Regions from separate parts of the Arthrobacter sp. FW306-07-I genome, predicted to be linked through region 1. Evidence: predicted binding sites of a transcription regulator. Region 1 holds the regulator's gene; the other holds the start of a gene.
What was found. The regulator LexA, encoded in region 1, represses DNA repair genes until DNA is damaged. The targets are predictions, from matches to a motif close to TCGAACANNTGTTCGA.

Region 1 (4,858 bases):
GGCTGCCGAGTGCTTCAGCGAGCTCGCCCGGCAGGACGCTGCCGAAGCGGACGTGGTGGTGACCAACCACGCCATGCTCGCCGTCAGCGCATTCGAAGGACTTGCCGTCCTGCCCGAGTACGACGTCGTGGTGGTGGACGAAGCGCACGAACTCCAGGACCGGGTCACCGGAGCAGTGTCCGGCCAGCTGTCCGTCGCGATGGTCCACGCCGCCGCTGCCGGTGCCCGGAAACACACCGCCATCACCGTTGATGCCCTCAATGCCGCAGCGGCCAACCTTGAGCTGGCCCTCGCCGGCGCACCCAGCGGCCTGCTTCCTAACGGCCTGAACGATGAACAGCTGGACTGCGTGGACCAGCTCCGTGAGGCCTGCCGGGCTGCACTGTCCGATTCCAAAGGGGACAGCAACACCACTGCCGACGGCGGCCGGCAGCTGGCCAGGTCCCGCCTCATGCTCATCCTGGAACTGTGCGAGCGTCTGGTCGCCGCCAGGGAAAACCGGGAAGTCGTGTGGTTCTCCCGCGCCAGCACCTTTGACCCCGGCCAGGGCTACTCGCCGCCGGACGAGACTGCGCCGGTGCTGATCAACATCGCCCCATTGTCCGTCGCCGGGCGGCTGCGGGAAGGGCTCTTTGCCGACCACACTGTCGTGCTGACTTCCGCCACCCTGGCCATCGGTTCCGCTTTTGAACCTGCTGCAGGAGGACTGGGCCTTCTTGGCGACGGCGCCCCCAGCTGGACCGGCGTGGACGTCGGCTCGCCCTTCGACTACCCCAAGCAGGGCATCCTCTATGTGGCCGGGCACCTGCCCAAGCCCGGCCGCGGGGTGTCTCCGGAGGCTCTGGAGGAACTGGAAGCCCTGATTAAGGCGTCCGGCGGGGGAGCCCTTTGCCTGTTTTCCTCACGCCGGGCTGCCGAGGAGGCCGCAGACGCCCTGCGGCCCAAACTGGACGTGACCGTCCTGTGCCAAGGGGAGTCGACCATGACCGGCCTGGTCAAACAGTTCGCCGATGAGCCGGACACCTGCCTTTTCGGAACCATGTCCCTGTGGCAGGGAGTCGACGTGCCGGGCGGCTCCTGCCGGCTGGTGGTGATTGACCGTATTCCGTTCCCGCGGCCGGACGATCCACTGATGACGGCGCGTTCCCGGGCCGTGGCACAGGCCGGCGGCAACGGATTCATGTCCGTATCAGCCACCCACGCGGCCATCCGCCTGGCCCAGGGCGCCGGGCGGTTGATCAGGTCAACCGGGGATAAGGGCGTTGTGGCCGTGCTGGACTCCCGGTTGGCAACCGAGCGCTACGCCGGGTTCCTGCGGGCTGCCCTGCCGCCGTTTTGGGCCACCACGGACCGCAGCAAGGCGCTGGCAGCCCTCACCAGGCTGGGGGCGGACGCAGTCCGGTAGCCTCCTGACGACGCACCGCGGAGCTCCAGGGGCACAGCGCGCCCCTGGAGTGCCTCCGCCGGGCCCAGGACGGCCCGGACGGATTCCTGCAGCGCGGGCCGGTGCTTGTGGCGGGAGGGAGCGCGCTAGAGCGAACGCAGGACCGAGACGACTTTGCCCATGATGGTGGCATGGTCGCCCAGGATGGGTTCGTACTGCGTGTTCTGGGGGAGCAGCCAGGTATGGCCGTCTCGCTGGCGGAAGGTCTTGACGGTCGCTTCGTCGTCGAGCAGCGCAGCAACGATGTCCCCGTTGGCTGCGTCAGCCTGGCGCCGGACCACCACCCAGTCACCGTCACAAATGGCGGCGTCCACCATGGAGTCGCCGGCCACCCGCAGCATGAAGAGTTCGCCCTGGCCCACCAACTGGCGGGGGAGCGGCATGACATCCTCAACAAGCTGCTCCGCGAGGATGGGACCGCCGGCAGCGATCCGGCCCACCAGGGGAACCATTGCGGTATCGAGCGCGGTGGGCAGCTCGGTCACTGAGGCGCCTCCGCCGGCGGGTTGCGTCGCAGGGGAGTCGCCTGCGGCCTTGCCTGTACCCCCGTCCAGCGTGAGGGGCATCAGCACTTCCATGGCGCGGGGCCGCTTGGGATCGCGACGCAGGTAACCGAGTTTTTCCAGCTGGGAGAGCTGGTGGGTCACGCTGGACAGGCTTGCCAGTCCGACGGTGTCGCCGATCTCGCGCATGGAGGGCGGGTACCCGTTCTCATTGACGGAGCGCTGTATGGTTTCGAGGATTTTCTTTTGCCGGGGCGTCAAGCCTTTGGCGGTCCTCTTGGTTTGCGGGGCGGTCCTGCCCCCGGCGGCTGCTGCTGCCATATTCGCCAATGCCTTTCGCTTGCCGCCGGATCTTCCGCCCCGGTGCTGGCTTGCACGCACCGCCGGAAGGACTCCCACTGTCATTGTCAGACCCTGCTGTTCAACTTCAGGGGTGGTTGTTCTTTGGTTTCAAAGCTAGGCCAGCCACATTGCTTTTTCAAACATTTGTTCTAGCGAGTCTCGACATTGTTCGTTGATAGGTGCTAAAACTTAACAAGCAAAGTTCGAACATGTGTTCTAACCAGCGCACGCCCTATTCGAAAACGTGGCCGGAGGAAGTTCCGGACCGTCGTCTGAATGGTCGGGGCGGCCTCGGGGGAACACCCGGGCAGCACGGCAGGTCCAGGAGGGCTCAGTTCATGTCAGCTTCATCTCGTCACCACGTTTCACCTTCGTCCGCGCCCCTGCGGCTTACCCGGCGGGGGCGGATCGTCCTGATCGGCGTTCCGCTGGTACTCGTCGCTGTTTTCCTGCTGTCGCTGTCGGGGTTCTTCAACTCGCCCGCCAAGGCCTCAGACTCCGCCGCGGATTTGGCGGTGACACCGACTGTCACGGTTACCGTGCAGCCGGGCCAGTCACTGTGGACCATCGCCGGTGCTGTTGATCCGAACCGGGACGCCCGGGACGTGGTGGCAGACATCGTCCAGCTCAACAACCTCAGCGCCGGCTCAGTCCTGCCCGGGCAGCAACTGTTTGTCCCAACACACTGAAGCCCGCTGTCCACTCCAGGCATGGCGCCGGAGAAGCGGGATGTGGCACGCTGAGGGCGAACAGGAACCGTCACATTTTCCGGTCGTTGCTGCGGCAACTAAACTGTTCAGGTGAACGACCAGCTAGAGCGTCTGAACCGGCTTCCCCTCCGCAGCAACCTTCGCGGGCTCACCCCTTATGGGGCGCCCCAACTGGACGTCCCCATTCTCCTGAACGTCAATGAGAACACCCATGGCGTCCCCGCCGATGTGCGCGCCGCCATTTCCGCCGCAGTCACGGAGGCTGCCGCAGGCCTGAACCGCTACCCTGACCGGGAGTTCACTGCACTCCGGAAAGCCTTGGCGGAGTACCTCGGGCATGGGCTTGACGAAAACAACGTATGGGCAGCCAATGGCTCCAATGAGGTCCTGCAGCAGATCCTCCAGGCTTTCGGAGGCCCGGGCCGCACCGCCCTGGGCTTTCCACCCACGTACTCCATGTACCCCCTGCTGGCCAGCGGGACCGACACGCAGTACATCACCGGGGAGCGCTCCGAGGGCTACGACCTGAGCGCAGAGTCGGCCGCACGGCAGGTCAAGGAACTGCAGCCGAACATCGTGTTCCTCTGCTCGCCCAACAATCCCACGGGAACCGGGCTCGGTCTGGATGTCGTGGAGGCTGTCTACGAGGCCGGGGAGGACAGCCAGGCGATCGTGATCGTGGACGAGGCTTACCACGAGTTCGCGCACGACGGAACGCCCAGCGCGCTGACCCTGCTTCCCGGCCGGGAGCGGCTGATCGTGTCCCGCACCATGAGCAAGGCATTTGCCCTGGCCGGCGCCCGGCTTGGTTACATGGCCGCCGCGCCGGAGGTCACCGACGCCCTGCGGTTGGTGCGCCTTCCGTACCACCTCTCGGCCATCACCCAGGCCACTGCGCTTGCCGCCCTCGAACACCGCGAGGCCCTTATGGCGGACGTCCAGGACATCAAGGCCCAGCGGGACCGGATCGTGGCGGAACTGACACGGATGGGCCTGACGCCCGCGGCCTCCGACTCCAATTACGTGTTCTTCGGCGGCCTGGAAAACCCCCACCAGGTCTGGCAGGAACTGCTGGACGCCGGTGTGCTGATCCGTGACGTCGGCATCCCCGGCCACCTTCGGGTTACTGCGGGCACTGAGGCGGAAACCACAGCCTTCCTCACGTCCCTGGAACGCATCCTTGCGGGCCAGGCCGCGCTTCCCGCCTAGACTTATAGTGCGGCGTCGGCGCCTTGAACCACTTCTTCTCCCACAAAGGATCCTTTCACCATGAGTCCAACCGGATTGAATACGGCTGCGGCCAGGACCGCCCGCATGGAGCGTGCCACCAGCGAGTCCTCCGTCCTCGTGGAGATCAACCTCGACGGAACCGGAGTGTCGGATATCGATACCTCGGTGCCGTTTTACGACCACATGCTGACTGCCCTGTGCAAGCACTCCCTGATCGACATGACGGTCAAGGCCACCGGCGACACCCACATCGACGTCCACCACACCGTGGAGGACGTTGCCATCACCTTCGGCGAGGTCCTGCGCACTGCCCTGGGCAACAAGGCGGGAATCCGACGTTTCGGTGAGGCCACTGTGCCGCTTGATGAAGCGCTTGCCAACGCGGTAGTGGATGTCTCCGGCCGCCCCTACCTGGTGCACGGCGGCGAGCCGGCAGGCCAGGAGTACCACCTGATCGGCGGCCACTTCACTGGCTCCCTGACCCGCCACGTCTTCGAAGCCATCACGCTGCACGCCGGCATCTGCCTGCACATGACCGTATTGGCCGGCCGGGACCCGCACCACATCGTCGAGGCGCAGTTCAAAGCCTTCGCCCGTGCCCTGCGCGCCGCCGTCGAACCGGATCCCCG
Region 2 (4,858 bases), 1.5 Mb from region 1:
CACCAGTACCTTGGCTCCGGCGGTCAGTACCAGGCGTGAGGCCCATGGCTCAGGCAACCACGCGCCGTCGAGCTTTCCATCCTGGAACAGCTTGAGGGTCTGGGCGTTCTCCGTGGGGTTGATGGCGACGTCGCCGCTGCCATCGACGTTTGTCTTGTATCCCTGGGACGAAAGCCAGGCGCGGAGCGCCACGTCCTGCGTGCCGCCAAGCTGCGGCGAAGCCAAGGTCTTGCCCTTCAGGTCCGCGGCGGAGTTGATCTCCGGCTTGACCACCAGCTGCGCACCACCGGCGGCTGCGCCGGCGATGATGTTGACGGATTCGCCCTGGCTCTTGACGAACGAGTTGATGGCCGGATTCGGTCCGATGTAGGTGGCATCGATGGCGCCCGCGTTCAGCGCTTCGATGGCTGCGGGGCCGGCGTTGAAGACCTGCGTGCTGAGCTTGGTGCTGCCGAGTTCATCGGCGATGAAGCCCTTGCTGACGCCCACCAGTGCGGGGGCGTGCGTGACGTTCCCGAAGTAGCCCAGCTTCAGTTCGGCGGCGGGGTTGCCGGACGGGACGGTCTCCTGCGTGGCGGCAGGGGTGGCGCTGTTGACGGAGGAGGCGACGGCGGCTCCCCCGCCAATGAGTGCCAGGACGGCTGCCGCGATCCCAATTTTCAGGCCTACCGGGCGTTTGGGTTTGGCGGACTGGCCGGCGACGATGCGGGTGGAGCCTTGCTGGTTCTGCGGACTGTTGTCCTGCGGGTTTGCCATGGGTAAATCCTTTGCTGGGGCGGATGCTGAGACGAGATTACGGAGCGCCCGGCGGCCCGACAATCGATCATGTAGCAGGCGTTCACGGGGCGACTCGCAGGCTCAACGCGGCGTAGCGGGAAGTCAAAATTCGTCCCGGGACGTCTTGGTTCGGGCTGATAGGCAGCCGGTATCGGCGGCGGATGCGATCGACGCTTGCTTTTCCTGTTTCGCCTGCATTGATTCAGCTGCCGCCTTGGTGGGTACGTGGCCCGCATGGGGATTTTGAAAAACTAGTCAAGGAGACTCTCATGTTGCTTTGGATCGCCATTATCATCGCTGTTCTCTGGCTTCTCGGACTGCTCGCGAACATCGGCGGCGGCCTTATCCACATTCTTTTGGTCGTTGCAGTAGTCGTCCTGATCTTCCACTTCGTCACAGCCCGGAAGCGCGTCTAGGCGGGCAACGTCCGGACTAAGACTTCCATGCAGGAATGAGGTCCCGCCGCTGGCACTGTGCCGGCGGCGGGACCTGCCGCTTTTCAGGCCGCTTTGACCAGGGGGAGTTCGTCCCAGTGCGTGGTGTACCGGGGGGAGCGCATGTCCCGTTTCATGGTCCAGTCCAAACCGGACTTGATGCCCGCGTGCCCCAATCCGATGGCACCCCGCCCGAAACGCCTGCTCACGTCCTCAAGCAGCGGCCCGATCCCGCGTTCCTCATGCCGGTTCTCGAACGGCTCCAGCGGCGGCTGGTTTCCCGTGGGCCGCAGGTCGGTGAGCATCAGGCCCGCCTTGGCGTACTTCAGCCCTTCGCGGGTGTGGGGCAACAGGGCGTGCGCGGCCTTGGTGAGCAGCAGCGGATCCGCCGTGGGCATGGGCAGTGAGACGCATACCGAGGGGTAGGCCTGCTCGTTGTCCCTGAACGGGGAAGTGGCAGCAAATGCCGTCAGGACCTTCGCCTGCAGCCCGTGCTTTGAGAGCCTGGCGCTTGCCTGCTGCCCGTAGATGCTGAGCACCTCCCGAAGGCCTGCGGTGGTGGTCACAGGCGTGGCGAAGGAGCGGGAGAAGATCAACTGGTCGCGTCCAATCCGTTCCTCCTCCATGGGGATGCAGGGGGTGCCGCGGAGCTCCAGGACGGTGCGCATCAGGACCACGGAAAACCTGTCGCGGATCACCACGGGGTCCGCGCGGACCAGGTCCAGGACGGTGAAGATCCCCAGGACGTTCAACCGCCTGGTGAGCCGGCCGGCGATGCCCCAGATCTCATCCACGGGCAGGCGGCCCATCAGCGCCTCCCGCATGTCTGCCGGGACCGACTCCCAAAGGCAGACCCCGCCAAAAGCAGGATTGTTCTTGGCCCACTTATTGCAGAGCTTGGCCAGGGTCTTGGTGGGCGCAATGCCCACGCAGACCGGGACGCCCACGTGCCGCCGGACTGCCTCCTTCATCCTGCGGCCCAGGGCCAGCAGCTCTCCCGGGCCGCCCTTCACGCCCAGAAATGCCTCATCAATGCTGTAGACCTCCAGCCAGGCCGAGTACCTGCCCAGCAGTTCCATCACACGGGCGCTGATATCCCCATACAGCTCATAGTTGCTCGACTTTGCCACCAGGCCCCACTCCTTGGCCCGCGGCGCGAGCTTGAACCAGGGTTCACCGGTGGTGATGCCCAGGGCTTTCGCCTCGGGGGAGCGGGTCACCGCGCACCCGTCGTTGTTGGACAGCACCACCAGCGGGCGTCCCTCCAGGGAGGGGTCGAACGCGCGCTCGGCCGAGGCATAGAAGCAGTTGACGTCCACATGAGCGATCTGCGGCATCTGCCGCATCACCATAGGCTTAGCCATGGGACTTCCCAGCCATCACGGCCTCAAACATGGTGCAGGCACCTGGTGGCAACGCCCCAGACGGTCAGCTCGGACAGGGCGGGCACATGGATGTCCGGGTACTTGGGGTTTTCCGCCTGGAGCAGCACCCCGGTGCGGGTAATGCGGAGGCGCTTGACCGTCAGTTCGCCGTCAAGCACCGCGATCACCACGGATCCGTCCTTGGGCTCCAACGCCCGGTTCACGATCAGTTCGTCGCCGTCACTGATGCCCGCTCCCTCCATGGAGTCACCGGTCACGCGGACCACGAAGGTGCTGGTGATGTCCTTGATCAGGTGCGCGTTCAGGTCGATCCGGCCGTCAAAGTAGTCCTGTGCGGGCGACGGAAAGCCCGCCGCCACCGCCACGGGCGAGATCAGCACCGAGAACAACGAGGCACCCGCGTCTATCACGCGGGGACCGACAATAACGCCCACAACACACCTTTATTCGAAAATATGTTCGATAGTTTCAGTGTAGCCCCGGAGGCTGACAACCGGCACTCCTCACGGCCCAGGGCGCGGAGAGGCTAGGCTGGGAGCACTGTCAGCTCTGGGGGAAGCGGATGCGGTTCGTGCGGTTTTGGCTGGTTCCTGCAGCGATACTCGCCGCGCTGACGGGCTGCGAGTACAGCGGCCCGCCGGAGGGGCAGGCGAAGCCGTCAGCCCCGCCGACAACGGCACCTCGGAACCTGGACACCGACCAGGCGCGGGGAGTGGAGTTCCTCATGAACCCTGCGGACGGCGCCGCCGGCCGCTACGCCTTCCGGCCGGTGCCGGCCTCCCCGGAACTTGCCACCGGCATGCTGCAGGGCGCGGACGGGCTGAAAGTGGCGGTCCATTCCGGCCAGCCTTCCGCTTCCGGGCCTGAGGCGGAGCTCAGAGGCACGCTGGCCAAGGACGGGGCAGGCTGCGTCATCCTGCAGTCGAAGGATGGGGACGATTACACGCTGATCTTCCCCGAAGGAACCAGCCTCGATGGCGAAACACTCCTCCTGCCCGCCGGCCCCCGGCTTGCCAACCAGGACCCGGTAGCCCTCACCGGCAACCGGGTCCCCGCCGATGAAAGCCTGAGCATGTGCCTGAATTATGCCCGGCTCTACTCCGTGGAATCGGCTGCCATCATCCCCTGATGAAAGGGGCACGTCCGTGATCCAACAGACGCGGGAGGTGCGTTGCGGGGAAGTACGACGACGCCCTGCCGCCTTCCAGCGCACTCCGGCTGCCCAATGACCCACGTAGACTTGCAGGATGCGGCTGGTAGCAAGCGATATTGACGGAACGATCCTCGGGCATGACGGAAAAATCAGCCCCCGCACCGTCCGCGCCTTCCACGCCTGCCGTGATGCCGGCGTCGAACTTGTCTTTGTTACAGGCCGGCCACCCCGGTGGCTGCACCCCCTCGAAGAACAGCTGGGCCACACCGGCCGCGTGATCTGCTCAAACGGTGCCGTGGTGTGGGACCTGGAAGCGGACCGCCTGGTCTCCGCCCGTACCCTGGCCATCAACACTGTCCTGGAAGTCCGGCACATCATCAAGGAGCTCCGCCCGGCTGCGCTGTTCGCCGCGGAGACGCTCACCGGCTTCCATCTGGAACCGGGCTTCATCGAGAACGAGTCCAGCGAGCTGCTCGCCGAATTCACCCCGGCGCCGCTGAAGGACACGCTCACGGGCGAGGACTCTGTGGTGAAATTCCTCGCCATCGTCCGCGACGGCACGCCTGACGACTTTCTCGCCGAGGTGGCTCCCGCTGTCGGACACCTGGCAGCGGCCACCCATTCTTCGCCCGGCGTCGCGATGCTGGAACTGTCCCTGCCCGGTGTGAACAAGGCCGTCACGCTGGCCGAGTATGCGTCCGCCTTGGGCATTGGGGCCGCTGACGTAGTGGCTTTCGGGGACATGCCCAACGACATTGAAATGCTCCGGTGGGCCGGCCACGGCTATGCCATGGCCAGCGGCCACCCCGAGGCCATCCGCGCGGCGGGGCAGCAGGCACCGCATTTTGACGACGACGGCGTGGCCCAGGTTTTGGAGGCCCGCCTCGCTTCCCTGGGCGTCCAGTTTTCCTGAACCCCAGCCTGCCGCATCCGGCGCCACCGTTTTCCCAGCTTCCGCTCACTTGGCGTTTACCTTCCCGCCGTAGCGTCAAGCGTGGAGAGCAGGCACCTCCGCCGGCTCGAAGGGGGTAACGATGGCAAGAAGCACCAAGCAGCACGCAGCCGAGGCGCCGCTCCGCCCAGCAACGCCCGCTCCGCACTGGAAGCAG

Region 2: a site for LexA is predicted at 3,044-3,059, ahead of LFT46_RS00660 (LexA family protein). Genes of this name have one in related genera too.

The regions. Positions count from the first base shown of each region.
Region 1 is NZ_CP084550.1:1,654,432-1,659,289, forward strand. It holds gene LFT46_RS07605 (ATP-dependent DNA helicase) at 1-1,405, shown strand, start outside; gene lexA (transcriptional repressor LexA) at 1,531-2,268, opposite strand; gene LFT46_RS07615 (LysM peptidoglycan-binding domain-containing protein) at 2,628-2,978, shown strand; gene LFT46_RS07620 (histidinol-phosphate transaminase) at 3,090-4,208, shown strand; gene hisB (imidazoleglycerol-phosphate dehydratase HisB) at 4,269-4,858, shown strand, end outside.
Region 2 is NZ_CP084550.1:132,914-137,771, forward strand. It holds gene LFT46_RS00645 (ABC transporter substrate-binding protein) at 1-756, opposite strand, end outside; gene LFT46_RS00650 (lmo0937 family membrane protein) at 1,047-1,193, shown strand; gene LFT46_RS00655 (Y-family DNA polymerase) at 1,277-2,575, opposite strand; gene LFT46_RS00660 (LexA family protein) at 2,599-3,030, opposite strand; gene LFT46_RS00665 (hypothetical protein) at 3,168-3,725, shown strand; gene LFT46_RS00670 (HAD family hydrolase) at 3,844-4,662, shown strand; gene LFT46_RS00675 (hypothetical protein) at 4,784-4,858, shown strand, end outside.